One region of the Intrasporangium mesophilum genome, then DNA from elsewhere that is predicted to be linked to it. Evidence: riboswitches for the same ligand, from Rfam matches in the RefSeq annotation. Region 1 holds a riboswitch; the other holds the start of a gene.
The links. A riboswitch is a leader RNA that binds a small molecule or an ion and turns the genes downstream of it on or off. The one in region 1 is predicted to bind cobalamin.
Positions count from the first base shown of each region.

Region 2: linked by a shared signal. The riboswitch ahead of ACYVLP_RS02095 (SCO2322 family protein) and the one ahead of ACYVLP_RS04595 (CbtB domain-containing protein) in region 1 are both predicted to bind cobalamin.

Region 1 is NZ_BAAGRF010000004.1:259,593-267,579, reverse strand. It holds gene cbiE (precorrin-6y C5,15-methyltransferase (decarboxylating) subunit CbiE) at 1-1,220, shown strand, start outside; gene ACYVLP_RS04600 (cobalt-precorrin-4/precorrin-4 C(11)-methyltransferase) at 1,217-1,972, shown strand; cobalamin riboswitch at 1,970-2,165, shown strand; gene ACYVLP_RS04595 (CbtB domain-containing protein) at 2,196-2,405, shown strand; gene ACYVLP_RS04590 (CbtA family protein) at 2,410-3,189, shown strand; gene ACYVLP_RS04585 (hypothetical protein) at 3,186-3,587, shown strand; gene ACYVLP_RS04580 (tautomerase family protein) at 3,591-4,001, opposite strand; gene ACYVLP_RS04575 (TetR/AcrR family transcriptional regulator) at 4,088-4,648, shown strand; gene ACYVLP_RS04570 (precorrin-2 C(20)-methyltransferase) at 4,589-6,217, opposite strand; gene ACYVLP_RS04565 (precorrin-8X methylmutase) at 6,223-6,879, opposite strand; gene ACYVLP_RS04560 (precorrin-3B synthase) at 6,876-7,987, opposite strand, start outside.
Region 2 is NZ_BAAGRF010000003.1:157,806-179,484, forward strand. It holds gene gcvT (glycine cleavage system aminomethyltransferase GcvT) at 1-863, shown strand, start outside; gene ACYVLP_RS02070 (adenosylcobinamide-GDP ribazoletransferase) at 910-1,758, opposite strand; gene cobU (bifunctional adenosylcobinamide kinase/adenosylcobinamide-phosphate guanylyltransferase) at 1,763-2,359, opposite strand; gene ACYVLP_RS02080 (ECF transporter S component) at 2,356-3,225, opposite strand; gene ACYVLP_RS02085 (ABC transporter ATP-binding protein) at 3,222-4,844, opposite strand; gene ACYVLP_RS02090 (energy-coupling factor transporter transmembrane component T) at 4,841-5,917, opposite strand; gene ACYVLP_RS02095 (SCO2322 family protein) at 5,937-6,674, opposite strand; cobalamin riboswitch at 6,768-6,927, opposite strand; gene ACYVLP_RS02100 (hypothetical protein) at 6,975-7,190, shown strand; gene ACYVLP_RS02105 (serine hydrolase domain-containing protein) at 7,187-8,551, shown strand; gene ACYVLP_RS02110 (DUF3043 domain-containing protein) at 8,688-9,266, opposite strand; gene ACYVLP_RS02115 (protein-L-isoaspartate O-methyltransferase family protein) at 9,365-9,934, opposite strand; gene ACYVLP_RS02120 (class I SAM-dependent methyltransferase) at 9,975-10,787, opposite strand; gene ACYVLP_RS02125 (M20/M25/M40 family metallo-hydrolase) at 10,862-12,226, shown strand; gene ACYVLP_RS02130 (metallophosphoesterase family protein) at 12,287-13,072, opposite strand; gene nadA (quinolinate synthase NadA) at 13,081-14,295, opposite strand; gene ACYVLP_RS02140 (SDR family NAD(P)-dependent oxidoreductase) at 14,436-15,254, shown strand; gene ACYVLP_RS02145 (S-adenosylmethionine:tRNA ribosyltransferase-isomerase) at 15,251-16,381, shown strand; gene ACYVLP_RS02150 (glycerate kinase family protein) at 16,588-17,754, shown strand; gene erpA (iron-sulfur cluster insertion protein ErpA) at 17,915-18,292, shown strand; gene ACYVLP_RS02160 (hypothetical protein) at 18,393-18,587, opposite strand; gene ACYVLP_RS02165 (carbohydrate kinase family protein) at 18,675-19,661, shown strand; gene aat (leucyl/phenylalanyl-tRNA--protein transferase) at 19,720-20,394, shown strand; gene ACYVLP_RS02175 (sulfurtransferase TusA family protein) at 20,363-20,692, opposite strand; gene ACYVLP_RS02180 (cysteine desulfurase family protein) at 20,689-21,679, opposite strand, start outside.

The DNA of each region.
Region 1 (7,987 bases):
TGGTCGGGGTCGGCGCGTCCGGTCTGGGTTCTCTCGGCCCCGACGAGCGTCGGCTCGTGGACGGGGCCGAGGTCGTCGTGGGCGGCGAGCGGCATCTGGCGATGCTCGACGGGACGCCTCGCGTCGAGCGCATCCGGTGGCCGTCCCCGCTTCGTGCGGGGCTCGACGCGCTGCTGCCCCGACTGCTCGGGCGGCGCGCGGTCGTGCTCGCGAGCGGCGACCCGCTGGTGTCCGGTGTGGGGGCGACCCTGCTCGACGCGTGGGGTTCCGATGTTGTCCGCATCCATCCAAACGTCTCCTCCGTCTCGCTGGCGCGCGCCCGAATGGGCTGGGCGGCAGAGGAGTCCGACGCCGTGACCCTCGTGGGCCGCGACGTGGACCGCCTCCGTCGAGACCTGTCGCCGCGTGCGAGGGTCATCGTGCTCACCTCGGGCGAGGACGGTCCCTCCCGCATCGCGCGGCTCCTCGTCGAGGAGGGGTATGCCGCCAGCCGCCTCACGGTCCTCGGCGACCTCGGCGCTGCGGAGGAGTCGCGCACCGAGTGCGTGGCCGCATCGTGGGACGGCCGTCCCGTCCCTCGGCTGCATGTCGTGTGCATCGAGTGCCGCCCCGACCCCGCTTCGTCACCGCGGTCCCTGGCGCCGGGTCTCGACGACACGGCATACGAGAACGACGGGCAGCTGACGAGACGGCTCGTACGCGCCGCAGCCCTCGCACACCTCGCGCCGCAGGCCGGGGACCTCATGTGGGACCTCGGCGCGGGCTCCGGCTCGGTCGGCATCGAGTTCGCCCGCCAGCACCCGCGCATCGTCGTGCACTCGGTGGAGCGCGATCCCGAGCGCGCGGAGCGGATCCGGCGCAATGCGAGGCGACTCGGCGTGCCCGGGCTCGTCGTCCACGAGGGAGCGTCGGTGGACCTGGCGAGCGGACTGCCCGCGCCGGACGCCGTCTTCGTCGGCGGGGGCGCGACTGCGGACCTGATCGACCGCTGCTGGGCAGCCCTGGTCCCCGGCGGACGCCTCGTGGTGCACGCGGTGACGGTCGAGACGGAGCGGGTGCTGCACGACGCGCGCGCGAGGCTCGGCGGTCGAATGTCCCGGGTCGCGATCGAGGACCTGGAGCCTCTGGGCTCGCTCAACGGGTGGCGACCCGCCCGAGCGGTGATCCAGTGGTCCGCGGAAAAGACTGTGCCACAAGCGATTCGACAGGAGCGCGCGTGACGATTCACTTCATCGGAGCAGGCCCCGGCGCGGCCGACCTGCTCACCCTGCGGGCCGTCGGTCTCCTGGAGCGGTCCGAGGTATGTCTCTATGCGGGGACCTACATCGGACCCGAGGTGCTCGCTCACTGCCGCCCAGACGCGATGCTCGTCGACACGCAGCACCTCCACCTCGACGCGATCGTCGAGCACTGCATCCGGGCCCACGAGACGGGGCACGACGTGGCTCGACTCTGCTCCGGAGACCCCTCGATCTACTCCGCGATCGCGGAGCAGACCCGTCGGCTGGACCGGGCTGGTGTGCCATGGGACGTGACCCCGGGCGTGCCCGCCTATGCGGCCGCGGCAGCCCTCATAGGCCGGGAGCTGACCGTCCCGGAGGTCGCCCAGTCGGTGGTTCTCACCAGGGCGCACCGTGACTCGACCCAGATGCCCGCCACCGAGGCGCTCGCCGAGTTCGCCCGCACGAGAGCCACGCTCGTGCTCCACCTCGCCATCCGGCAGACCCGGCGGCTCGCGGGCGAGCTCGTCGGCGACTACGGCGCCGACTGCCCGGTGGTCGTCGTCGCGAACGCCGAGCAGCCTGGCCAGCTCGTCCTGCGCGGCACGCTGGCGGACATCGCCGACCAGGTCGAGGGCGCGCGGCTCCGTCAGGCGGCGGTGATTCTCGTCGGCCGGGCGCTCGGCGCGAGGGAGTCGGACGACTTCGTCGAGTCTCATCTCTACGGCACGCGGGTGGCCGGGCGGCCCTGACCTGTGTCAGGATGCGGCTGCCGCAGTGCACGGGAAGTCGGTGTGAGTCCGACGTGGTCCTCGCCACTGTGACCAGGGAGCAAGTCCCCACCATCGCCACTGGTGACCGCAGGTTCGTAGCCGGGTCGCTGGGAAGGCTGGGGAGGCGCGGCGATCTGGAAGCCAGGAGACCGGCTGCGGCGTGATCTGTCCACGAGGCATGGAAAGAAAGGGTCAGTCCGCCATGGCCAACGTTTCGTCGTCCGCTGTCGCCACCGTCGCCACCTCGCGCGTCCGCGTCCCCCTGTGGGCGTGGGCGCTGCTCGCGTTCGCGGTGTTCACGCTCTACTTCCTCTCGCAGGAGAACGGGGCGCTGCTCAGCGCACCTGCTGCGCAGATGCTCCACGAGCTGACCCACGACGCCCGTCACGCCCTCGGCGTGCCCTGCCACTGACGTCGTGGTCGGCTTCGGAGCGATCCTGCGGCGCGGGGTCGCCGCAGGTGCTGCAGCCGGTCTGGCCGCGGCACTCGTCATCTGGCTCGTCGTCGAGCCGGTCATCCGCAAGGCGCTCGCGATCGAGGACGCCCGAGAGACCAGACACCTCGGAGGGGGCCGGTCGGCGCCGCTCGCGCTGCCGGTCCACACCGGTGGCGAGCCGCTGGTGTCACGTTCCGCCCAGGTCGTCGGGGGCGCGCTGACCTCCGTCATCGTCGGCATCGCCTTCGGGGTGATCTTCGCGATCGTCTTCGTCAAGGTCCGTGAGCGCCTCGGCGGCACAACGGACTTCGCGAAGTCGGTGGTCCTCGCTGGGGTGGGCTTCGGCGCCGTGAGCCTGCTGCCCGCGCTGAAGATGCCCGCAAACCCACCGGCCGTCGGCGACCCGGCCACCGTCGGCCGCCGCACGATGCTCTATGCCGTCGTCCTCCTGCTCGGGGTCGCCGTCGTCCTGCTCGTGGCGGCGCTCGACCTGTGGCTGGCAGCGCGTGAGGTCGCGCCGTCACTCCGCTGGGCGGCCGACATCGCAGCCGGCGTCGCCGCACTCGCGCTGGTGTTCGCCCTCGTGCCGGGCTCGCCTGACACGATCCCGAGCGACGTCCCCGCGGCGCTGATCTGGGAGTTCCGGCTCGCTTCGCTGGCCCAGCTCGCGGTCATGTGGCTCGTCCTCGGCGTGAGCTTCGGGCTCCTCATGGAGCGGGCCACGGTCACCCGGCGCGCGGTCGCACCCGCGCCGGCGTGACGGCATACGGGCAGGGCGAGCCGGCTCCGGCGGGCTGCATCATCCGGGTCTGCCGCGACTGCTGTTGTGGCACCGCGCGCAAGCACCCGGGTGTCGACCACGACCGCCTCCTGGCGGAGCTCGAGGTCGGCACCCGGGGCACCGCGCGGGTCCTGCACAGTGCGTGCCTGCTCGCCTGCGACGAGTCGAACGTCGTCGTGGTGACGCCGTCGCCGGAGGGCAGGCGGCGCGGCGCCCGGCCCGTGTGGGTCGGTGGCGTGCTCGACGACGAGGCCGTGGACGACGTGGTGGCCTGGGTGCGTGCGGGCGGCCCGGGCGTCTCGCCCCTACCGCCTCGCCTCGAGAGCCGAGCCTTCGCGCCCAGCGGGCTCTCGCTCACCTACGCCCACGTCGGCTGACGGTCAGCCCGCGAGCTGGGCGCGGGCGAGCGCCACGAGCTCATCGTTGGTGTTCGCGTGTCCTGCGATGCCCCAGGCTCCGTCGTAGGTCTCGGTCAGCAGCACCCAGGTGCGGTCCGCGAGCGTGGGGTCGCCGGCCGCCTCCACCACGACGTCGGTCAGGCGACGCACCGCGGCGAGCTGCTTGTCGCGGTCGAGCGCGCCCGCATTGGTGAGCACCTGGACCCGGACGTAGTCGTCGTCGCCGTTGACGTTCGCCAAGGTCACCTCGTGCACGAACGCAGCGGTGTTCTCCTTGAACAGCGCGATCGGCGGCACCCCCTCGACCTCCATCAGGGTCGCGGCGAGCTTGCTGGCCAGGGCGGTCGGGTCGCCGAAGCGACCTGGCTTGGCGTAGACGTCGATCATCGGCATGATGCGCTCCTTCAGAGAACTAAGGTGATCTGCATAGTAGACAAGGAACTATGGTGATGTACATAGTTCGTCCGGGAGGTGTGGACATGGCGAAGGGCGAGGTCAGGGCGCGGATGGTCTCCGGGGCCGTGCGACTGCTCGCCGAGCATGGCCCGGCGGGCGCGTCCTTCGGTGACGTCCTGGAGGCCACTGGCGCGCCGCGCGGCTCGACCTACCACCACTTCCCCGGCGGGAAGCGAGAGCTGTACGTCGCGGCCCTCGACCTCGCGAGCGACCGCGCACGCGACGTGCTCGAGGAGGTGAGGGGTCAGCCGGCGGGGGCAGTCGTCAGCCGGTTCTTCGCCATGTGGCGCAGCCTCCTCACCGGCACCGACCTGCGTGCCGGATGTGCCGTGCTCGCGGTCGCCGTCGGAGGCGATGACGACGAGACGGTCACTCATGCAGGCGTGGTCTTCACCGCGTGGCGGCGGCACCTGGAGTCCCTGCTTGCAGAAGGTGGACTGACCACCGAGCGCGCCACGGCCCTTGCCGCACTTGCCATCTCGTCGGCAGAAGGGGCGGTGGCACTCGCCCGCGCAGAGCGCAGCCTAGAGCCGTTCGACCTCGTCGCCCGGCAGGTGACGGCGCTGGCGGCCGGGAGCGTCTGAACCGGCCTGCGTCACGAAGCGGGGCGTCCAGACCTGACCCAACCGGGTGACCCGGGTGCTGGTCGCTCCGACGATGACCAGGCATTTCATGTCGATGCTCCCCGGGTCCAGATCCCCCAGGGTGGTCACCGTGACGGACTCCTCCGGGCGTCCGACGTCGCGGCCGACCACGACGACGGTGTCTGCACGGCGGACCTCGAGGAGCGCCTCGCGGGCCCGCGCGACCTGGTGTGTGCGGCTGCGTGAGGCCGGGTTGTAGAGCGCGATGACCAGGTCCGAGGCCGCCGCGGCCCGGAGCCGTCGCTCGATGACGTCCCAGGGCTTGAGCCGGTCGGAGAGCGACATGACCGCGTAGTCGGCGCCCAGTGGCGCACCGGCGCGGGCGGCAACGGCCTGCGCCGCCGTGAGGCCCGGCAGGACGCGAACCTGCACGTCCGAGCAGCCGCGCGTCTCTGCGGCCTCGAACACCGCGGAGGCCATCCCGAAGACCCCGGCGTCGCCGCCGGAGACGACCGCGACGCGCTCGCCCCTGCGGGCGAGCTCGAGCGCGAACCGGGCGCGGTCCACCTCCACCGTGTTGCCCGACGCGTGCCGCGTGAGTCCGGTCCGCTGGGGCACCCGGTTGACGTAGGGCGCGTAGCCGACCACGTGGTCGACGTCGGCAAGGGCGGCAGAGACTTCGGGCGTGAGCCACCGGTCGGGGCCTGGGCCCAGACCCACCACGACGACCTCCCCGGAGGCGGGCCGCTGGTCGACGACCGTATGCCGTGTGGCGGCGCCGGGCGGGTCGGACACCCCGGCGGACCCGGCCGCACGACCCGCCGAGTCGGCCCGCAGGTCGCGACCCGGCACGACAACCATGGACATGTACGGCACCGTCGCGGCGTCGACCTCCGCGACAGGCAGGACGCGTTCGGCATCCGAGCTCGCCCGCTCGACGTAGCGCGCGTCGTCCAGCCGTCCTGCCTGACGCAGCGCCTCGCGCACTCCCTCGAACGTGCGGCCGAGCTTCATGACGACGGCCGCCTGGGTGTCCGCGAGCCGGCGCGCGAGCTCAGGGACGGGCAGGGTCCCGGGCAGGATCGTCAGGACGTCCTCGTGCCGGCAGAGTCCCGTCGCAACGGCCGCGGCCGACCCGCTGACCGACGTCACGCCGGGCACGACCGCGGTGTCGTAGCGGTCCGCGAGCCGGTCGTGGAGGTACATGAACGTGCCGTAGAAGAGTGGGTCGCCTTCGGCGAGGACGACCACGTTGCGACCTGAGTTCAGGTGGGCCGCAAGGCGATCGGCGGACTCGTCGTAGAAGTCCGACATGAGCCCGTGGTAGCCGAGGGGGTGGTTGCTCTCACCTGTGGTGACCGGGTAGGCGAGCAGCTCCTCGACGACACCTTCCCGGAAGTACGAGGAGGCGATCCGCCTCGCGATGGAGTCACCGCGCGGGCCGCTGTGGAAGGCCACGACGTCGGCCTCGCCGATGAGGCGGGCCGCCTTGACAGTCACCAGCTCCGGGTCGCCGGGCCCTACACCTACCCCGCGAAGCCAGCCGGGATGGACTGCGGCAGAAGGCATCCCGTTCACAACTCCTCCTCGCGCGCGAGCGCGTTCACCGCGGACGCCGCCAGCGCGGACCCGCCGCGGCGGCCGTGGACGACGAGCCAGGGAATGTCGAAGGGGTTCTCGGCCAGCGCGACCTTCGACTCGGCCGACCCGATGAACCCGACGGGGATCCCAATGACCGCGGCGGGTCGCGGGCCGCCGTCGGCGACCAGCTCGAGCAGGTGGAAGAGGGCGGTCGGCGCGTTGCCGATCGCGACGACGGCACCGTCGAGCCGGTCACCCCACAGGGATACGGCAGCGGCGGATCTCGTTGTGCCCCAGAGCTTTGCCAGTTCCGGGACCTTCTCGTCGCGCAGCATGCAGACGACGTCGTTGTCGCGCGGCAGGCGAGCGCGGGTGATGCCCGAGGCGATCATATGCGCGTCGGTGAAGATGGGTGCGCCCGCCTCGAGCGCGGTCCGAGCCGCGGAGACCAGGCCGGGGTGTACGGCGATGTGGTCCGTGAGGTCGACGTCGCCGCTGGCGTGCACCATCCGCACCGCGACGACCCTGGCATCTTCGGGCAGGTGGTCCAGGCGCGCCTCCGCTCGGATCGTCGCGAACGACCGGCGGTAGATCTCCTGGCCGTCGTCCTCGTAGTCGTACCGCTTGCGGGGCCGCGTCGGCGCGGTCATGGAGCCTCCTGGTCCAGCAGGGTGAGGGCTGCCCCGATGCTCGTCGGCGACAGCAGGTCGACGTATGCCGTGCGCGGCGTCCCGCATCGCCGCTCGCACCCGCTCACGTGGACCGGCACCTGCCCGGCCGGCAGCACCGGGGCGAGCGCGGCGGCGAACGAGCGGGTGTCCAGAGAGGACCGTGCGCAGCCGGGCAGGCCGGTGCAGGCGTGCAGGCGCTGCCATGGCGAACCCGGCCCGGTGACGAGTCCTGCGTCTTCGAGCGCGGCTGCCGACGTCGCGGCACTCTCGACCACGAGCGAACGCCAGGGGGTGACCACGACTCGCTCGGTGACGGCATACAGCGCGTCGACGTGGCGGCGGGTCAGCAGCCCGAGCGGGACCCCGACGACGATGTGGTCCCCGACCGCTCCGGTCGGTCTCGGGCCGGGGTCGGGCAGGATCACCGGACCGGCCGTCGGCGGCGGGCCGATCGGCCCGGCCAGCTCGGACACATGCCACACGCCCTGTCCCGGCACGCGGTCGAGGAAGTCGTGGGCGAGGGCGACGATGCGCGGCACGGCGCTGTCCAAAGACGAGTTCCAGCCGTGCGACCGGCCGCCGGCCAGGACGATGCATCGCCCCGGTCCGGTGGCCAGCACGCCGAGGTCGAAGGGCTCGCCGATGACGTCGCCCCTGCCGTCGTCGAGCACGAACAGGAACCGCCCCGGCAGCGTCGCGAGCCGCGCGTCGGCGCACAGCGCGGCGTCCAGCGCGCGGGCGACGGGACGAAGGTCACAGTGCCCGAGGTCGTCGAGCCCCGACAGCGGAGACGCGACGACATTGCGGACCAGCTCATGGGTCGGCGACGGGACGAGCCCGGTGGCGCGGAGTCGCTCCCGCAGCGTCGGGTCGAGGGGGGACGGCAGGCCGCGCAGCTGGAGGGCTCCACGCGAGGTGAGCTGGATTGACGGATCTTGTTGTGTGGCAACGATATCCAGGAGCTGGGCCAGCACTGTGACCGGCACCGGCTGAGCCGCGGGACGAAGGCGGACGATCGACCCGTCAGCGGCCGCGAAGGGTCGCGACACGGCAGGGCACGCATCAGGGGTCTGCCTCTCGCGGGCTG
Region 2 (21,679 bases), on a different contig from region 1:
GACGGATCCAACCGGGCCAGGCGCAGTACACCCTCTGCTGCGACGAGTCCGGCGGCGTCGTCGACGACCTCATCGTCTATCTCAAGGCAGACGACGACGTCTTCCTCATCCCCAACGCCGCGAACACGGCGGAAGTCGTGCGTCGTCTTCAGGCCGCCGCGCCCGAGGGCATCGAGGTGACCAACCTGCACCGCGACTACGCCGTCATCGCTGTGCAGGGGACCAAGTCGGACGAGACCCTCGAAGCGCTCGGACTGCCCGCGGGCCACGGCTACATGTCGTTCGTCGAGGCCGAGTGGAACGGCCGGCCGGTCATCGTCTGCCGGACGGGCTACACCGGCGAGCGCGGCTACGAGCTGGTCCCGCTGTGGGACGACGCGCCGTCACTGTGGGACGCCCTCATCGAGGCCGTCCAGCCCTACGACGGTATGCCGTGTGGCCTCGGCGCGCGCGACACCTTGCGCACTGAGATGGGCTATCCCCTTCACGGACAGGACCTTTCGCTCGAGATCTCTCCAGTGCAGGCGCGCGCGGGCTGGGCGGTCGGGTGGAAGAAGGACACGTTCTGGGGCAAGGCCGCACTCGAGGCGGAGAAGGCCGCGCCGGCGCGCCTGTCCCGTGGGCTGCTTGTGACCGGCCGCGGCATCCCGCGAGCGCACTGCACGGTGAGCCGAGACGGCGAGCCGGTCGGCGAGGTCACCTCCGGGACGTTCTCACCCACCCTGAAGCAGGGCATCGCACTGGCACTGCTAGCACCTGATGTGGCCGACGGCACCGCCGTCGAGATCGACGTCCGCGGCCGGCCGGTCGCGGCCACAGTGGTCAAGCCGCCCTTCGTGGAGGTTCAGGTCCGCGAAGCCTGACGGTCACTTCGAGTGGCCCGCCCTTTCGTCGAGTGAGCGCTCAGTCTCACTGGCCCCAAAGGCCGTTCACGACGGTGGCTGTCACCAAGGCCACGGCCAGGGCGATCTCCATCGCCGCGCCGATGACGTCGCCGGTGATCCCGCGAAGCCGGCGCACGGCGCGGCGGCGGACGGCGACTGCGCCGACGACCCCCGCGAGCACCACGATGACGCCAGCGGCCGCCGCCCGAAGATGTCCGGCCGGGTTCGCGGCCGGCACGGTGAGCCAGCCCACCGCCCCGGCCAGCAGGCAGACGACGACGACCTGGGTCACGACGGCCTTGCGTGACACCGACCCCGCGACCGCCTGACCGAGACCCTCAGGTCGAGCTGCCGGTATGCCGCTGCGCGCGCAGATCGCGGGAGCCAGCCGGCTCGCGAGGAGCGCCGACCCGGCCAGCGTGATCCCGGCATGGTCGACGAGAAGCCCTGAGAGACAGGCGGCGTCCAGGAGGAGCACCAGGACGAGGACCGCCATCCCCGCGGGACCGACATCGCCTTTGCGCATGACGGCCAGCGAGCGCTCGGGGTCGTGGCCGGCCGTCAGCCCGTCCGCGAGATCGGCGAGGCCGTCGAGGTGGAGCGCCCGGGACAGCAGGGCAATGATCGCCAAGGCCAGCGCACCGGCCACCAGTCCGGGCAGCACGCCATGCGTCGCGAGCAGCCCGAGCGCGACCCAGGACACGAGCGCCGGCCCGGTGGTCGCGGGTGCAAGGAGCATCGCCGTGCCGAACGTTCTGACATCGGCGCGCCGGGGATGGCCCACAGGCAGGGCCGTGAAGGTGCCGAAGGCCAGGCGGCAGCCGTTCGTGAGCAGCCGCCCAGGCTGGTCGCCGGGCGCGTCGTTCGCAGACACGGCGTCAGCCACCGGCGGAGCGGGGTGTGCCGCTGGCCCCGACGACAGGGACATTAGTGAGGTCGAGGACGCGACCCGCGACGACGAGGTGGACACGTGCGGCCACCTCCGCCACCGCTGCGTTGAGCCGGCCCAGCTCGTCCTGGAAGAGCCGTCCGGATGCTGTGGTCGCGACGAGGGACCAACCGACCTCGTTCGTCACGACGACGACCGGTTGGGTGGTCGCGCACAGCGACTCGACCAGCTGGGCTGACCGGGTGCGAAGCGCCGCAGCCGCCTTCTCCAGGTCGTCCCAGCCCGTCTGGTCCACGACAGCGGTCACCCAGGTGCCGAGGCAGTCGATGAGCAGCGGTCCGGTCGCACGGTCGATCACCGCGGCGAGCTCGGTCGACTCGACCGTGCGCCACGTCTCGGGTCGCCGGGCCTGGTGGGCCTCGACGCGCCGCGCCCACTCCGGGTCCGACCGGTCGGCGGGCTGTCCGGTCGCGACGTAGGTGACCGCAGCCGACCCGCGGAGCAGCTCTTCGGCGTGCCGGCTCTTTCCGCTACGCACCGGGCCGGTCACCAGGGTCGTCGTCGCTGCTCGCCGGGCGGGACTCACCGGGCGCCTTCCTCACTGCCAGGCGCCTCGGGCTCCGACCTGCCGCCAACGGCAACCGGGACCGGCGGGGGAGCGAACTCGACCGGTGCCCCGAACGCCGCGCGCCGCGCGCCCCGGCGGAACACCCGCAGCAGCGCCGGTCCGGCTGCAAGGACGAGCGCCGCGTTGAGGGCTCCGCGGGGCAGGTCCCAGGCCAGAGACGTGGACAGGTAGAAGAGCACGTAGTGAGCAAGGTTGTCGGACAGGGGTGCTCCCGGCACGAAGCCCATCCCGGTCGGGGCGTTGGCGCCGAGGAAGGGCCAGAACCATAGGTTCATGACGACGCCGTAGGCGAGCCCGGTCACGAGGGCGTACCCGGCAAGGACCCAGCGCTCGGAGCGCGCCCCGGCATGCCCCGGCAGCAGCCCGGCGCCGAGCCCGATGCCGCCCGCACAGATCATCTGGAACGGCAGCCAGGGCCCGATCCCGCCCGTGAGCAGGGCGCCGGTCGTGACAGCCAGCGCACCCGAGACGAAGCCAACCCCCGGACCGAGCACCCGCCCGGCGACGATGACGATGAAGAACATCGGCTCTAGTCCGGCCGTCCCCGCGCTGAGCAGGCGCAGCATGCCCCCAGCCGCAGCCGCTACGCCGAGCACCGCGATCGTCTTCGCGTCCAGGCGTCCGGCAGTCACCTCGGCCAGGCAGACCACGACGAGCAGGCCGAGCAGCAGGGCGAACAGCCACGGTGCGTCGTTCCCGTGGTCGCGCGCGAACCCGGCAGAGACGAAGAACGGCCAGAAGAAGGCGACCAGGCCGACGACGCCGACGATGGCGACGGCCGCAACGGCCGGCCAGCGCAGCGGGATGACACGGTGTCCGGTCATGCCGTCCTCCCGAGGGCTTCGGCGACCTCGTCGACCGTGAGCCAGGTCTGGGGCAGCAGCACCTTGGTCACCTGCGGCGCGAACGCCGGTGAGGACGAGAGGATCTCGCGAGCCGGGCCGTCTGTGACGATCTCCCCGTCGGCCAGGATCACGACGCGATCGGCGATCTCCGCCGCCAGCTCCACGTCGTGAGTGGCGACGAGGACGGCCGTACCTTCGGACGCGAGGCCCGCGAGGACCTTCCCCAGCCGCTTCTTGGCGCCGTAGTCGAGCCCGCGCGTCGGCTCGTCGAGCAGGAGCACCTCGGGCGACGCGGCCAGGATGACGGCCAGCGCGACCTCGAGGCGCTGGCCTTCGGACAGGTCACGCGGATGGGTGGAGCCGTCGATTCCCGACGAGATCCGGTCGAGCAGCCCGCGGGTCGTGCCGGCAGCGGCGCCGAAGTCGGCGTCGGCCGCTGCACACTCGGCCGAGACGGAGTCAGCGTAGAGGAGCAGCTCGGGCTGCTGGGGCACGAGGCCTACGGTGCGGACTCGCTCACGAGCGGGCACGCCGTGCGGGTCCATCGCGGAAAGGCCCAGCCGGACGCGCCCTGAGGCCAGCCGGTGCTGCGCTGCGAGGGCTCCGAGAAGCGTGGACTTGCCGGCACCGTTACGGCCCATCAGGGCCGTGACAGACCCCTGCGCCACCACCAGGTCGAGATCGTCGATGACGATCCTGCCCGCGCGGGTGACTCGCGCGCCGGAGACGCTGATCGCGTCACGCGGACCGGCACTGCGGAGTGTCGCGGTCACTTCGGGAGGGCTCGCGCCGAGAGTCTCGCGCAGAGCCGCGGCTCGTCGGCGCGCGTCACGGATGGACAGGGGAGTGGGCGACCAACCGGCAAGGCGCGAGAGTCCCACGACGGGTGGGAAGATGCGGGACCGGCTCATCGCCTCGGCCGGATCGAGCAGAGCCGACACAGTGCCGTCGTCGACGAGGACGACACGGTCGGCGTGATGCACCACCCGCTCGAGCCGGTGCTCGGCGAGGACCACCGTCACTCCGAGATCGTGCACGATGCGATGCAGGGACGCGAGGACCTCTTCGGCCGCTACCGGGTCGAGCGCCGAGGTCGGCTCGTCGAGCACGAGGATCCGCGGGCCGGCGGCGAAGAGCGCCGCGATGGCGACCCGCTGCTGCTGCCCGCCGGAGAGCGCGGCCAGGGGCCGCGAGCGCAGCGGCGTCAGCCCGAACAGGTCGAGCGTCTCCTCGACCCGCCGCCGGATGGTGGTGGAGTCCAGGCCCAACGTCTCCATCCCGTAGGCGACCTCGTCCTCGACGACGTCAGTGACGAACGTGGAGGAGGGGTTCTGCTCGACGAGCCCGACGACCGTGGCCAGGTCGCGCGGCCGGTGCTGCGCCGTGTCCAGACCGTCGACGGTGACCCGCCCACGCAGGGTGCCACCGCTGAAATGCGGGACGAGGCCGTTCACCGTGCGCAGCAGGGTCGACTTGCCGCTGCCGGTGGGGCCCACGACGAGCACCAGCTCGCCTTCCGGGATCTCCAGCGTGACGTCACGAAGGCTGGGACCCGGCGCGCCGGCATACTCCACGGACACCTGTTCGAAGACGATCACGGGGTCACCTCCCGGGGTCTGGGCGTGAGCCAGGCCGGCAGCGCGGCGACCAGGATCGCGACCACGGCAAGCAGCGGAACTGCCGGGAGCTCGGCCTGCTGGCCCGGCACGATGCCCGGCCAGCCTTGGGCGGAGGCGACGACGAGCACAGCCCCCGGGACCGCCCCCGCGAGGACGGTCAGGGTCTCGGTCCACGCCCAGCGGTCGCGGCGGTGTCCGGACCGGTGGTCGCGCGATGCGCCGACGAGCAGGCTCGCCGCGGCCAGGGCAGCGCCGGCGAGCAGCAGGGGCAGGCCGAGCACGCCGCCCGCCGAGGAGTCCAGCAGGCCGTAGAGGCCGGCGAGGACGCCCGCGAGGCCGGCCAGCGCGAGGCCGGTGGCCAGCTTGCGGCTCGAGGACGTCATCGTGACGGCCCGCCCGTAGCCGCGGGACTCCATCGACGCGGCGAGAGCCAGCGAGCGCTCGAACGCCGTCTCGAGCACCGGCACGGCGAGGCGCGCCAGCTCGCGCAGCCCGCGTCCGTCCCTCCCGCGCAGCGTGCGGGCGGCACGGACGTTGCGGGCGTCCGTCACCAGCTGGGGCGCGAACGTGAGCCCGACGACCACCGCCGTGCCTATGTCGTAGAGCGTGGCAGGCAGGTAGCGCAGCAGGCGTCGCGGGCTCGCCAGAGCGTTGGCCGCACCGAGGCACGCGAGGATCGCCGCGAGCCGAAGGGCGTCGTATGCGGCATACAGCAGCGACTCGAGCGTGACCTCACCGCCGATGCGGATGCTCGAGGCCCAGTCGGGCAGCGGCACCTGCGGGATCGTGAACAGTGGTGTGTCGCCGCGGATGCCGTTGCCCAGCACGGCCGTCATGACGACACGGAAGGCGACGACGGTCACCCCGACGACGAGGAACGCCAGGAGCACGTTCGGAGTCGCCGGGTCGCGGCGCTCGCTCACGACGAGCACGCACACCCCGATGACGAGCAGGAGCAGGACCGGGTTCGTGGTGCGGGACGCAGCTGTCGCGAGCCCCAGCCCCCACAGCCACCAGGCTGCGGGGTGCTGGAGTCGGGGACGGAGCTGCATCAGAGGCCGGTCCTCCTTCTCAGGCGTCGCTGCCGGCGCGAGACCGCGCCCGGTAGACCAGGTAGGCGATGAGCGCGAGCAAGGCCAAGCCGACGATGAGGTATGCCGCCGTCGACCCTCCGCTGCTGCTCGACGCCGGCTGGGCGGCCGCGTCGGCGGGAGCGGTCGTCGACGGTGTGGCTGACGTGCTGGCGGCCGGTGCAGCGATGGTGACCGCCGTGTCAGCGGCCTTCGCCTCGGCGCTGACCTCCTTGACCTCGCCGCCGCAGCCCGAGGCCGGATAGCCGGCGACCGAGCAGATGAGTCCCTTCTCGACCCGCAGCTCGCCCGCGGCCTTGAGCACCTCGGTGCTCGTCCCCTTCTCCGGGACCACGGCGCAGACCGCCTTCGGCTCGGGCGGGGTCGCGGCGTTCTCGGAGTCGGCAGGGCGCCCGAAGTCCACGACGACCGCGACCCGCTTGCTGCCGGCCTGCGGCGCCGTCGAGCCACACACCTGCTCGAAGGTCATGACCGCGCGGGGAAAGCGGCTCGAGCTCTCGTCACCGACGGCATACCGCCAGCCGTCGATGGACCCGTCGGCGGGGACGGTCTGGTCGGGACCCTTCTGGGCGAACACCCACGCGCCGTTCTCGAGCTGGTAGAAGCCCCAGAACCGGTAGGCCGCTGCCTGGGCGGGCGCGACGGTGAGCGCGCCCAGGAAGGCTGCGACGAGCAGGGCAAGGACGACCCGGAGCGGGCCGCGACGAACAGGGGACACGGTTACCTCCTCGCGGTCGGACACCGTGTCGGACCTCGACCATCGGGTCGGCCCGGCAGGGTGACTCCGGTCCGCATTCCACGACAGACTGACAAAGGAGCCGGTAAGGGCGCGGGTTTTCCGGCTGGTCGCCTGGCGGGGCAGGGCCTCGTGCGAGCGGCATCACGGTTGCGGGTCAGCGCCGGATTCTCACCGGCTTGCCCCGTCGTCCTTCGGTACTGCGAACCGTGGCACGCCCGTGGGGGGTCCGTCAAACACGCCCCATGCGGCCTCGGTGGACGCGCCAACTAGGGTGACGCCATGAGCGGTGACTGGACCTGGCTGTATCTCGACAACCACGGCAACAGCATGGCCGGGGAGGGCCTGGCCACCAGCGGCTTCCCGACCCAGAGCGATGCCGAGAGCTACCTCGGAGAGTCGTGGCGTGAGCTGCTCGCTGCGGGTGTCGAGGCGGTCACGCTCCGTCAGAACGACGCCGTCGTCTATGGCCCGATGAGCCTGCGAGCGGCCGAATGAGCGCCGTGGACGCCGCGGCCGCTTCGGGGTCGCTCTCCGACGGGCTGGAGCGCTCGCTGCTCCGTCAGGTGGTCGCCGCGCAGAAGGAGTGGCGGTCGCCAGGGGTCAGCGTCGGAGTGGTGCGGGACGGCCGGCTCGTGTGGTCGGCACACGTCGGATCAGCTCGTCTCGGCGAGACGCCGGTCGCTGCCGACGACGACACCCAGTTCATGATCGGTTCGGTCACCAAGACCTTCACGGCGCTGGCCGTGATGTCCTTGCGCGACGAGGGCCGCCTGAGCCTCGACGACCAGCTGGGGACGTTCCTGCCCGGCACCAGGCACGCTCAGGTGCCGCTGCGGCAGATGCTGGCTCATGCCTCGGGACTGCAGCGCGAGCCGGTGGGCAATATCTGGGAGATTCTCGAGGCCCCTGACCGTGCCGCGTTCCTCGACGGCGTCGAGGAGGCCGAGCAGGTCCTTCCTGCGCACCACGCGTTCCACTACTCCAACCTCGCCTACGGACTTCTGGGCCAGGTGATCGAGCAGGTCACCGGGCAGGACTGGGAGGACGTCGTGCGAGCGCGGGTCCTCGAGCCCCTGGGGATGACCCGCACCGGCCTCGAGCCGGCCGACGACCGCGCCCTCGGCTACCAGATCGACCCGTACGCGGGGACCGCCCGCGAAGAGCCGCTGTTCACACTGAACGCCACGGCACCGCTCGGCGGCCTGTGGTCCACCGTGGCCGACCTGGCCAGGTACGCCGCGTACGTCGCCGACCCAGACGACCGGGTCGTGCGGCCGGAGACGGTCGAGGAGATGTGCCGGCCGCTGATCATGACCGATGTCGACGGCTGGAGCGGGGCATACGGCCTCGGCTTCGGCATGGGCCGCCGCGGCGACCGTGTCTATGTCGGGCATGGCGGCGCCATGCCCGGCTACCTCGCCGGCCTGCGAGTGCGCCGCAAGGAGGGACTCGCGGCCGTCGTCTTCGCCAACACGACCTCAGGCGCGCTGCCGCTGACGCTCGCGACCGACCTCGTCGACTCGGTCCTCGAGGCGGAGCCGACCCTGGCCCCGGCGTGGGTTCCCGAGTCGGCCCACCCTGAGCTCGACGAGCTGCTCGGGCTGTGGTGGTCCGAAGGGTCGCCGCTGACCTTCTTCGTGCGCGAGGGCGAGCTCTGGTCGCGCCTCAGCGAGGACGAACCGCTCTCCGAGACGCGGTATGCGGCTGACGGCCCGGATCGCTACCGCGCCGTCGCCGGGCGCGAGCGCGGCGAGGTGCTCGAGGTCGTCCGCGCGTCCGACGGGTCGGTCGAGAAGCTGTACTTCGCGACGTATGCCGTCACGCGGCAGCCGCTCGCTTTCGCCGACCTGCTGTGAGTTGTCTGGGCTCGCTCCGCTCGCCGTGTTCGGCGCGCCTTCACGTCGCGCCTTCCCTCCTCGGCTGGCTCGCTGCGCTCGCTTTGCTCGTCGGTCCAGGCGCGACGCGCGCCGAACCATTACACGGGCTCGCCGGTCAGCGGGGACTCTCGCCGCGGGCGACCTGCGGCTTGGGCATCCGGGTGCGGCGCATCTGGAAGGCGCGCATGATGGCGTACCACGCGTCGCCCTTCTCCGAGTGGCCGAACTTGTCGTCGACGCGCCTGCGGATCCGCCGCCACATGAGCATGGCGTCGCCGATCGCGACGAGGATCAGGCCGTAGACGAGGACGAACACCGCGAGCAGGGCCCAGCTGGTCTTCACGAAGCTGAGCAGCAGCACGATCAGCATGATCGGGAGCATGAACTCGCCGATGTTCCACCGGGCATCGACGCTGTCGCGGATGAAGCGACGGCGGGGCCCCTTGTCTCGAACGGGCAGGTAGCGCTCGTCGCCGGTCATCATGCCGGCACGCTGCTTGGCCATCGCCTCGCGGCGGGCCGTCTTGTCGGTGGAACGAGCGGCCTTGCGGTCGGTCACGATGAGCGGACGCTTGTTGAGCGCCTCCTGGTCGCGCCGCTTGGGCGTCGGCCGACCCTTGGCGCCGGATCGGTCGGTCTGCGTCTCGACCTGGGGTGCGAGCTCGTCGTTGAGGGTCTTTTTGCGTCCGAACACGGGGACACTCTAAGCCGCGCGGGCCCCTGAGCCTGAATCCGCCCGAATCCACGCCCATTCGGTGCCCCAACGGGCACTCGTGGCACGCGCCACGACCGTCACTCCCGCCTCTGCCGCAACGGGACGAAGCGGTAGAGACCGTGCGTGCTCGTCGTCAGCTCGTCCCGGTCGAGCTCCACGAGCGTCATCCGGCTCTGGATCGGCAGGACCATCCGGCCGGGGTCGGCCAGCTGGTCGACCAGCGGCTGCGGTAGCGAGGTCGCCTCAGCCGACACGAGCACCCGGTCGAAGGGTGCGTGCTCGGGGTCGCCGAGCACGTCCGGCGCGGCCTCGTGGATCGTGGCCCACGGCATACCGCACCCGGCGAGGTTGGACGCGCCCCAGCTGACCAGGTCCGGCTCGAGCTCGACCCCGACCACCTCGCCCTCGGGGCCGGTGAGGTGAGCAAGCAGGGCGGTCGTCCATCCCGAGCCCGAGCCGACGTCCAGCACTCGCTGGCCCGGCTGCACGTCCAGCAGCCTGAGCATGTCGGCCACGGTGCGGGGCTGGGAGTTGGTCTGGCCGTGGCCGATGTGGATCGGACCGTCGTGGCCGGCGCGCCAGCGCGCTCCTCGCGGCAGGAAGCGCGCCCGCGGAACCGCGATGAAGGCCTCGTCGACCGGGTCCATGCTCCGAGTCAAGCACCACTCGCCCGTCCTGCGGCGGCTGTCAGCTGGGACGGGGCCGGGCGATGAGGTGCAGGAGGGTGCCGAGGCGGCGATACGGCTCGGTTGCGCCGAGGCGGTCCTCGACGTCGAGGAGGGCCGACAGCTCTGGCTCACCCGGGGCCGGGGTGTCGACGGCGACGCCGTCGGTCGCGACGCGAATGCCGTACCACGCTTCCATGGTGAGACCGGCTGCCGCGCAGGCAGATTCGAGAGACGTGAGCGTGTCGGCCCGAGCGTCGACGCCGATCTCGTTGCGGTAGCGCGCATCCCGGCCCTCGGCTGCCGCCCGCGCGATCTCGTCGAGCATCGAGATGGCCCCCGCCCAGTCGTGCCGCGCGGCAGGTCGCCAGGCCATGGCGTCGCCGTTGCGCGCAACGACGGAGACGACGCCTCCCGGCGCCGCGTGGCGCGCCAGAGCCCTGATCGCGGCTGCGCTCTCCGGGAGGTACATGAGCACGCCGTGGCACATGACGACGTCGTATGCCGTCGGGCGCGCCACCGTCGCGAGCCCGGTCAGGTCGGCGGCGAGGAGGGTCACGCGGGCGCGCTGCTCCTCGGTCAGCGCGGCGGCGGCCCGCTCGAACTCGCTGCGCATCCGTGGGTCGGGCTCGACCGCGGTGACAACGTGGTCGCGGGCGGCGAGTCGCAGGGCCTGGGTGCCCTGGCCCGCGCCGACGTCGAGCACCCGGAGTGGTCCCGGGGGCAGGTGCCTGTCGAGCTGCCGGCTCACGAGCTCCTGCCGGACGACGTTGCGCAGGTTGCCCAGCCGCTCCAGCCAGGGCTCCTGACCTGCCGCGAACGCGTTCTCTCCCATGCCCTGCAGAACCTACCGCCAGGCGCCGACAACGCCCTTCGAGTGGATGACGGGCGGCTGGATAGAGTCGGCGGGTGACCGAAGACGTGCTCGCTCCCGACCAGATCCAGTCCATCCGCGACCGCGTGGCCCAGCTGATGCCGCAGGTCCAGGCCGACCTCGAGGCGCTGACCCGCATCCCGAGCGTCTCGCTCGGGTCGTTCCCGCAGCAGCACGTCGACGAGAGCGCAGAGGCCGTCGCCGCCCTCCTGCGCGCGGAGGGTCTCGACGTCGAGATCGTGCGTGAAGGCGGCCGCCCCGCCGTGATCGCGCACATCGACGGCCCGGAGGGCGCACCGACGGTCACGCTCTACGCGCACCATGACGTCCAACCGCCTGGAGACGATGCGGACTGGGCCAGCAAGCCCTTCGAGCCGACCGAGCGCGACGGGCGGCTCTACGGGCGCGGCGCGGCTGACGACAAGGCCGGCGTCATGGCTCACGTGGCCGCACTGCGCGCCCACGCCGGCAACCTCCCGGTCGGCGTCACGGTCTTCGTCGAGGGGGAGGAGGAGATCGGCTCGGACTCGCTCGCGACGATCCTCGAACGGCATGGCCACAAGCTCGAGGCCGACGCGATCGTGCTGGCCGACTCGACGAACTGGGACATCGGCACCCCCGCCCTCACGACGACGCTGCGCGGCATGGTGCGCGTGGTCGTCACCGTGCGGACGCTGGACCACTCTGTGCACTCCGGCATGTTCGGTGGCGCGGCACCCGACGCGATCATGGCGCTCATGCGGCTGCTGGCCACGATGCACGACGACGCGGGCAACGTCGCGGTCGCGGGCTTCGAGCCGACGGAGGCCGCTGACCTCGACTACGACGAGGCCCGGCTGCGTTCGGAGTCCGGGCTGCTGGACGGGGTCGACGTGATCGGCTCCGGCTCGATCCTCAGCCGCATCTGGACCAAGCCCGCCATCACGACGATCGGGATCAACGCCCCGTCCGTCGAGACGGCGTCGAACACCCTGGTGGCTGCCGCGTCGGCGAAGGTGTCGATGCGCATCCCGCCGGATGCGGACCCGGCCCATGCCTTCCAGCTGCTCAAGGGCCACCTCGAGCAGCACGCGTCGTGGGGCGCCAGGGTCGAGGTCGCGCTCGACGAGCACGGCAGCGGGTTTGCCGCCGATGCCGACGGCCCCGTGTATGACCAGGCACGCGCCGCCTTCGCCGACGCGTGGGGCGCCGACCCGGTCGACATCGGCGTCGGTGGGTCGATCCCCTTCGTCGCGTCGTTCGCCGAGCGTTTCCCGAACGCCGCGATCCTCGTCACCGGGGTCGAGGACCCCGACACCCGGGCCCACGGGGCGAACGAGTCGCTGCACCTCGGCGAGTTCGCGAAGGTGTGCACCGCCGAGGCCGTCCTCCTGGCGCGTCTGGGCGCGCTGCCCCGCTGACCGGCCACTCAAGCAGCGTGCCCGAGTCACCCACGGCATACCTCACCAGCAGGGGGCGCCTCAGCTGACGGGCAGCGACGACCCGCGGTACAGCTGCTCACGCAGCTCCAGGGCGTATGCCTCCACCCCCGGCATACCGAGCTCGGCGGCGACGGCGATCTCCGCCTCGACGTCGTAGGGCACCCGCACGAACCCGATCGTCACGTGGCCAGCCGCCCCGGGATCCGGGTCGTCCGGGTCGTCGGGCTCGCCCTCGAGGATGACGTAGGGCGCGCCGGGGGCGTCCAGGGCGTTGCCCACCGACCCGGCATTGAAGACCGTGATGCCGTAGTCGACGGCCAGGTAGGCGCCGTGGATGTCGCCATATCCGACGATCGTCGGCACGGGGCCGTCGCCGGTGAAGCCGGTCTGGGCGACGAACGCGCGGAACTCCGCCTCCTCCGTCGGCGTGAAGACGCGGGTGAACTCGCTGACGGGCGAGGCATGGAAGAGCCGGATCGGCTGTCGGCTCAGCGTGAGCTCATGGACGTTCGGCAGCGCTCCGAGCCAGCTGAGCTCCGACGGTGACAGCCCGTCGCGGACCCACTGCGCGTGCTGCCAAGGCTGGACAGTGTCGCGGGCGATGAACGCGTCCCAGTTGCCGCGAACGGTGACGGCGCATCGGTCCTGCGTCAGGCGAATGCACTCAGACCCGCGCGGACCCTTGCCGACGACGTCACCGAGGTTGAAGACCGGCTCGATACCGCGGCGTTCGATGTCCGCCAGCACCGCCTCGAGCGCCGTGAGATTGCCGTGGACATCGGAGATCACCGCGACCCGGTGGAGGTCGCCAGAGGCGCTCGGCACCGGGGCCCTCAGTCCTTGTGGGTCGTGCCGGGCAGGGCGAGCATCCGGTCGAGCGCGGCCCGAGCCTCGGCCTGCACCTGTGGGTCGACTCGGATCGGGTTGACCACGCGCCCCTCGACGAGCGACTCGAGCGCCCAGACGAGGTGCGGCAGGTCGATGCGGTTCATCGTCGAGCAGTAGCAGACGTTCTTCTCGAGGAAGGCGATCCGCTGGGCCGGGAACTGCGTCGCCAGACGTCGCACGAGGTTGAGCTCGGTGCCCACGACCCACGACGTGCCGTCCGGCGCTGCCGCGATCGTCTGGATGATCTTCTCGGTCGACCCGACCTCGTCGGCCAGCTCCACGACCTCGTAGCGGCACTCGGGGTGCACGATAACCTTGACGTCCGGGATCTCGCGTCGAGCAGTCTCCACCGCGTCGACCGAGAAGCGCCCGTGCACGGAGCAGTGGCCGCGCCAGAGGATCATCCGGGCGCTCGTGAGCTGCTCGGCGGTCAGGCCGCCGTTCGGACGGTGCGGGTCCCACACGACGCAGTCGTCCAGTGAGAGCCCGAGCTCGCGAACGGCGGTGTTGCGACCGAGGTGCTGGTCCGGCAGGAAAAGGACCTTGCCGGTGCCGCTGCCGTCCAGCCCGAGCCCGCCGACCTGCTCGAACGCCCAGTCGAGGGCGGTCCGCGCGTTGGACGACGTGCAGATCGTGCCGCCGTGGCGCCCCGTGAAAGCCTTGATGGCGGCCGAGCTGTTCATGTACGTGACGGGGATCGTCTGGTCCGCGACACCCGCCGCATGCAGCTGCTCCCAGCAGTCCTCGACCTGGGCGATCGCCGCCATGTCGGCCATGGAGCAGCCGGCCGCGAGGTCAGGGAGGATCACCGTCTGGTCGTCCCCCGTGAGGATGTCGGCAGACTCGGCCATGAAGTGCACGCCACAGAAGACGATGTACGGCGCGTCGGGTCGTGCGGCCGCATCTCTCGCGAGCTTGAAGGAGTCCCCGGTGACATCCGCGAACTCGATGACCTCGTCGCGCTGGTAGTGGTGACCGAGCACGAACACGCGGTCGCCGAGAGCGGCCTTGGCCGCCCGGGCGCGTTCGACGAGGCCCGGGTCGGAGGGGGCAGGAAGGTCGCCCGGGCACTCGACGCCGCGCTCGGTGTGCAGGTCGGTGCCCTGGCCGAGCACGAGCAGGGGCAGCGGGGCCGGTGCCGAGGCCGTGTCCGTCGTCATGCCCAGATCGTATGCCGCCGGGCCGGGTCGACCGCCCAGTGGTCCATGCGTGGATCGATGTCGGTGCTTGACTTCAAGTCACCTTGATGTTCGACGCTGAGCGCAGCAGGGCACCCCGGCCCTGGAGCAAAGGAGACGACATGCCAACCGCACTCATCACGGGCGCGACCCGCGGCCTGGGCCGGGCGCTCGCGAGCGCCCTCGCGGATCGGGGCTGGCGCCTCGTCGTCACGGCCCGTGGTACCTACGACCTCAGCGACACGGTCACCGACCTTTCCGGCCGCACTGCCTCTCCTGGGACCCTCTCGACTCCGGCCGGCGACGCGACCGTCGTCGGCGTCGTCGGCGATGTCGCCGACGCCGTGCACCGTCGCGAGGTCGTCGCCGCAGTGGCCGAGCTGGTCGGGGACGCCGGGCTCGACCTGCTCGTCAACAACGCCAGCACGCTGGGCCCGGTGCCGCTGCGTCCGGTGCGGGACCTGACGACTGACGACCTGGCAGCGGTGCTCGCTGTCAACGTCCTCGGGCCGCACGATCTCGTGCGGAGCCTGCTTCCCGCCCTGGAAGTGGCCCGTGGGGCCGTCGTCAACGTGTCCTCCGACGCGGGGGTGGAGCACTACGAGACCTGGGGCGGCTACGGCGCCTCGAAGGCCGCGCTCGACCACCTCACGCTGACGCTGGCGCAGGAGGCAGACGGCATTCGGGCGTATGCCGTGGACCCGGGCGACATGCGCACCGCGATGCACCAGGACGCGTTCCTCGGCGAGGACATCAGCGACCGGCCGCTCCCGGAGGAGGTTGCGGTGCCGGGGATCCTGGCTCTGCTCGACGCCAGACCGCCAAGCGGTCGCTACCGGGCCGCTGACCTCAGGGAGGGCGCGGCCGGTGGCTCGAGCGAGGCGAGCGCGGGCGACACCTCGGATCGCACGGCGGCTGAGCACCCGGCGGTGGTCTCGTGACTGCTGCGCTCGCACACCAGCCGCACACCGCGTTCCGGCCGACCGACGACCTGACCGCCGACGCCCCGCCGGAGGCTCGAGGAGTCCGCCGCGACGGCGTCCGGCTCCTGGTGGCTGCGCAGGCCGCCACCGACAGCGGTGGCGCGACGTCCGTGACCCACACGACCTTCGACCACATCGGTGAGCACCTGCGTCCCGGTGACCTGCTCGTGGTGAACAACTCGGCGACGGTCGCCGCCGAGACCGACGGCCGACTCGCGGGTCGGGGCTCGGTCGTCGTCCACGTCGCCACCGAGCTCGACGACTGCAGCTGGGTCGTCGAGCTGCGCACCGCGCCGGACGGTGCGCGCCCGATCCTCGATGCGACTGACGGCGACCTGGTCGAGCTCCGCGGCGGGCGCGGCGCCCGTGGTGCCGCGCCGCGACTGCGCCTCGAGGCGCCGTACCCGGAGCCCGGGTCCTCGCCGAGCGGTCGCGGGAACCGACTCTGGCGTGCGGCTGAGCTCGGCGACTGCGGCCTCGCCGCATACCTTCGCGTCCATGGCAGGCCGATCGCCTACGGCTACCTGCGCTCCCGGTTCCCGCTCGCCGACTACCAGACCGTCTTCGGTCACCTGCCCGGCAGCGCCGAGATGGCCAGCGCGGCACGCCCGTTCACGCACGAGCTCGTGACGCGTCTGGTCTCGGCGGGGATTCTCGTGTCGCCGGTGACGCTGCATACGGGCCTCTCCTCGCAGGAGGCAGGTGAGGCGCCGCAGCCGGAGCGGTTCGCGGTGTCGGGCAGCACCGCTGCGCTCGTCAACCACGTGCGCACCCGCGGAGGCCGGGTCGTCGCGGTCGGGACGACGGCGACGCGGGCGCTGGAGTCGGCGACGGACGAGTTCGGGCTCGTCCATGCGGCGGCCGGCTGGACCGACCTCGTGATCTCTCCCGTGCGCCCGGCCCGGGTCGTCGACGGTCTTGTCACCGGATGGCACAACCCCGACGCCTCGCACCTGCTCCTCGTCGAGTCCGTGGCCGGGCCGGAGCTGACCCAGGTGGCGTACGACGCCGCGGTCGAGCACCGCTACGCGTGGCACGAGTTCGGCGACTCGGGACTGTTCCTGCCCGCCCGGCAGGTGACGTAGGAGACCGCATGGGACGACGCGGCCACTCGACCGGAGAGGTCGCGTGGAACGACGCGGCCACTCGACTTGAGAAGCCGCGCACCCGTCACGTCGAGTGGCCGCTCCGTCACACCCCCGTCAGGGTCGAGTGGTCGCTCTGTCACACCCCGTCAGGGTCGAGTGGCCGCTCCGCCTCACCAGTCAGACGGAGTGGGAGGATGCCGCACGTGCACGTCATCCTCGCTCCGGACGGCTACACCGGGTCTCTCACTGCGCAGCAGGCTGCCGCCGCGATGGCGGACGGGTGGGCCCGTTCGGCACCGCACGACACGCTGACGCTCGTGCCGCTCTCGGACGGCGGGCCCGGCTTCGTCGACGTGCTCGCGGCCAACCTCGACGGCGAGATGCAGGCGGTGGTCGCGACGGACCCCCTCGGCCACGAGGTGCCCGCGACGATCCTGCTCGTCGACGGCGCCGCCGAGCGGACGGCATACGTCGAGTCTGCGCAGGCCGCCGGGCTCCACCTGCTCGCTCCGGACGAGCGCGACCCGACGAGAACGACCACTTACGGGGTCGGGACGCTCGTGCTCGCAGCCCTCGACGCCGGGGCCCGGCGGGTCGTGGTGGGTCTCGGCGGGTCGGGCACCAACGACGCCGGTGCGGGGCTGCTGGCAGCGCTGGGGGTCGGCAGCGTGGCCCGGCTCGCCCGGGGCGGCCTGGCCCTCGAGGTCACGACCGTCGACGACGTGGCCGGCCTGGACGCGGCGCGTGACCGACTGTCCGGCGTCGACCTCGTCATCGCGAGCGACGTCGACTCGCCCCTGCTCGGCCTCAAGGGCGCGAGCGCCGTGTTCGCTCCGCAGAAGGGTGCCTCCGAGGAGGACGCTCAGCGACTCGAGAACGCCCTCGGTCACTTCGCCGACATCGTGTCCCGGGTCAGGCCCCCGGCACGAGACCTGCTCACCGGCAACCTGCTCCGCCCGGAGCGGGAGCCCGGAGCGGGAGCAGCAGGCGGCCTCGGGTACGCGCTGCACCTACTCGGTGCACGACGCGTGTCCGGGGTCGAGGCCGTGCTCGACGCGGTCGGGTTCGGCGACCTGCTGGCCGACGCCGACCTCGTCGTGACGGGGGAGGGCTGCTTCGACTGGCAGTCCCTGCGAGGCAAGGTCGTCGTCGGCGTCGCCGAGTCCGCAGCCCGCGTGGGGATCCCGGCCATCGCCATCCCGGGGCAGTCGCTGGTCGGCCGCCGCGAGTCGATGGCAGCCGGCCTGGCCGCTGTGTATGCCGTCGCCGACCGTCCGGAACACGTTGCCGCCTCCCTCGCCGACCCCGTCGGACAGCTGACCGCACGCACCGCCAGAGTGGCACGGACCTGGTCGCCGTCCACATCGTGAGCCACCGCGAGCCCATCGTGAGCCCATCGTGAGCCGGAGAACACGGCGGGGATGCGTGGCGCGAGGCGCACCCGACGTATCCTGGGGTGACCGGGAACAGATCCGGCATGGCATGGGTTGTCACTCCTGACCCGTGCTCCACGACGTGAAGGACCAACACATGAGTGTCGAGACGAACGCTTCTCCCGCCGAGGTTCAGACCGAGGCTCCCGCCCACGGTGTCGTGCTGACGGACGTCGCCGCGACGAAGGTCAAGAGCCTCCTCGAGCAGGAGGGTCGTGACGACCTCCGTCTCCGCGTGGGCGTCCAGCCCGGCGGCTGTTCCGGCCTGATCTACCAGCTCTACTTCGACGAGCGCACCCTCGACGGTGACCTCGTCCGCGACTTCGACGGCGTCGAGGTCGTCGTCGACCGCATGAGCTCGCCGTATCTCGAGGGCGCGACCATCGACTTCGCCGACACGATCGAGAAGCAGGGCTTCACGATCGACAACCCCAACGCCGGCAGCAGCTGCGCCTGCGGCGACTCCTTCAGCTGATCCCAGCTCGTCGCCGGACCCCAGACCGGCAACCACGAAGGGCCCGACCGTCACCGGTCGGGCCCTTCGCGATGTCAGGCACTGCTGCGGTCAGCCGGCGTCAGCTGCCGTAGTCGCCGAGACCCAGTAGCATCCGCGGCGCCTCCTCCGGCACGACGATGTCGACGTGCTGGGGCTGCCATGCCGGCGGCGCGGTGCGAGGGAGGGAGAGGTCCCGGCAGTCCTCGACGAGCTCGGCAACGCTGCCCGAGTCGAGCCCGTCTCGTGGCGAGGGGAACTCCAGTGCCTGGCTCATGGATCAACGCTAGGTCGCCGGCTTCCTGCTGAACACCCGTACCAGCGGGTAGGTCGCAGCGGTGTCCCACGCGCTAGGTTCTCTGCTGTGCAGATCGCAATCACCGGATCCATCGCCACCGACCATCTGATGACCTTCGACGGCCTCTTCGCCGACTCGCTCGTCGTGGAGCAGCTCGACAAGATCTCTCTGTCGTTCCTCACCCAGGACCTCCAGGTCCGGCGTGGCGGCGTCGCGGCGAACATCGCCTTCGGCATGGCGAACCTCGGCCTGCGGCCAGTGCTCGTCGGCGCGGTGGGGGAGGACTTCACGGACTACCGCTCCTGGCTCGAGCGCCACGGGGTCGACTGCGGCTCGGTGCACTACTCCGCGTCGCAGCACACGGCCCGCTTCATCTGCACCACGGACCGCGACATGGCCCAGATCGCGACTTTCTATGCGGGGGCGATGTCCGAGGCACGCGACATCGAGCTCGCGCCGGTGGCAGCGCGCGTCGGCGGCCTCGATCTCGTGGTCGTCGGCGCCAACGACCCGGAGGCGATGCTGCGCCACTCCGACGAGTGCCGGTCGCGCGGCATACCGTTCGCGGCGGACCCGTCCCAACAGCTCGCGTTCTGTGACGGCGACACCATCGAGCGGCTCGTCGACGGCGCCGAGTACCTGTTCACCAACGAGTACGAAAGCCACCTGGCCTGCCAGAAGACCGGGTGGAGCGAGGACGAGCTCGCCGAGCGGGTCCGCGTCCAGGTCAAGACCCGCGGCAAGGACGGCGTGACCATCCGGGTGCGCGGCGAGGACCCGATCGACGTGGGCATCGCCCGGGAGGTGCGCAAGGCCGACCCGACCGGCGTGGGCGACGCGTTCCGTGCCGGCTTCCTCACCGGCCTGGCCAACGACCTGCCGATGAAGCGATGTGCCGAGCTGGGGTCGATGCTCGCGACCTACGTCATCGAGACGGTCGGCACCCAGGAGTACGAGCTGGGCCAGACGCGGTTCCTGCAACGGCTGACCGAGGCGTACGGCCCTGAGTCGGCCGCCGAGATCGGTCCCCGCATCCGCTGCCCCCGTCCTTGACCCCGCCCGCCTGACGGTCACCGATACCAAGCGCCGAACGAGAGCCGAAGCGGTCACCGTGCCCACGCCACCGCCACCGACGCCCTGGGACTTCGCGCTGGACCGCGTTCCGGACGGGGAGGACCTCATCGGCATCGGCGCCGACCTCGAGCTCGGCACACTGTACGAGGCGTACTCGATCGGCGTCTTCCCGATGGGCATCGGCGACCACGGCAGCGAGCCGATCGGGTGGTGGTCACCCGACCCGCGCGGAGTCCTCCGCCCCAGCGAGCTCAAGGTGAGCCGGTCGTTGCGAAAGTCGTTGCCCCGCTTCGAGATCCGGGTGGACAGCGCCTTCGGAGCGGTCGTCGCGGCCTGTGCCTCGCCCGACCGCGAAGGGCGCTGGATCACCCCGCAGATCGCGACGGCATACCACGCCCTGCACGAGGCGGGATGGGCTCACTCGGTCGAGACGTGGCAGGGCGGCGAGCTCGTCGGCGGGCTCTACGGCGTGGCGATCGGAGGGCTCTTTGCGGGGGAGTCGATGTTCCACCGCGTTCGCGACGCGTCCAAGGCCGCACTCGTCGGCCTGCGTGACCTGCTCGTCGTCGATGGGGACCCCCGCCGTCTCATCGACGTCCAGTGGCAGACGCCGCACCTGGCCACGCTGGGCGTGCGCGAGGTGCCGCGCGCGGACTACCTCGCGATGCTGCCGGCCGTGCTCAGCGCCCCGTTGCCGGCGCGCTGGGCCTGAGCAGCTCGACGACGTATGCCGTGTGGTCGCCCTCGTCGCGCGACGTGACGTAGCGGTGGCCGCGCATCCGGCACCAGGCCGGGATGTCGTGCGCGGCAGCCGGGTCGGTGGCCAGAACCGTCACGGCGCGCAGTGCCGGCTGCTCGCTGACCACCCGAGCCAGCCGGATCACCGGCAGCGGGCATCGCTCGCCGCGGGAGTCCACCACCACGTGGCCACTGTCGGGCACCTCGGCGGGCACCTCGGCGGGCACCTCGGCGGGCACTTCGCCGGGTATGTCCCTCTGCTGGCCCGTCACAGGTCGGCCACCCCCAGCTGCTCGCGCACCGAGCGAACGGTCGGTCCGATCGCGGCACAGAAGTCCTCGACATCGGCCGCGACGCCGGGCGAGACGGCCAGCAGAGGGAGGGTGATCCTGACGTTGCCGTGAGTGAGCACACCCATGGCGGCTAGGACATGGCTCGGTTCGAGGGTGCTCGACGTGCAGGCCGAGCCGCTCGCCACGGCGAACCCCGCCGCGTCGAACGCGCCGACCACGACCTCTCCGTCGACGTACAGGCTGGAGAAGGTCACCACGTGGGGAAGCCGGTCAACCGGGTCGCCGACAACCTGCGTGTCCGGGACGGCTGCTGCTGCGGTCCGCACCATGTCGACGAGGCGTCGCTCGACCGCGTCGTCCGCGCTGCGTGTCGCCTGGGACTGCTGCCAGGCCTCGGCCGCCGAGAGTGCCAGCGGCACCCACGGCGTCACGTCGGTGCGACCGTGCTCGACGTCCGCGCGGGCGTCGGGCCAGCTCCAGCGCACGCCGTCGCGCACCACGAGCACACCGAGTGGTGGACCGCCCCACGACCGGGCGTCGCCGACCAGGACCTCCCAGTGCGGCGGCACGGGCTCGCGCCCCAGTGACGCCATGGCGTCGACCACCAGAGGTATGCCGTTGGCCTCGGTCGCCGCGTGGGCGCCCTCGAGCGGCTGGCGGGTGCCGACCTCGCCGTTCGCGCTCTGCAGCGCCGCCACGACCGTGCCAGGGGCCGTCAGCGCCGCGCGCCAGGCGTCGAGGTCGACCCGGCCCGTCTCGTCGACGGGGATCTCCGCGAGCAGGCCGGGGTCGTCCGCGCGCCCCGACCGCCCGCGGCCAGGGACCAGGACGGCGGAGTGCTCGACCGCGGAGGCCACCGTGCGCGCTCCGCGGCGGCTGGCGGCCGAGAGGAGTCCCTCCAGCGCCCTGGTGAGCGCGCTGGGACCGCTCTGGAGGAAGCTCACCTCGCTCGGTCGGACCCCGATC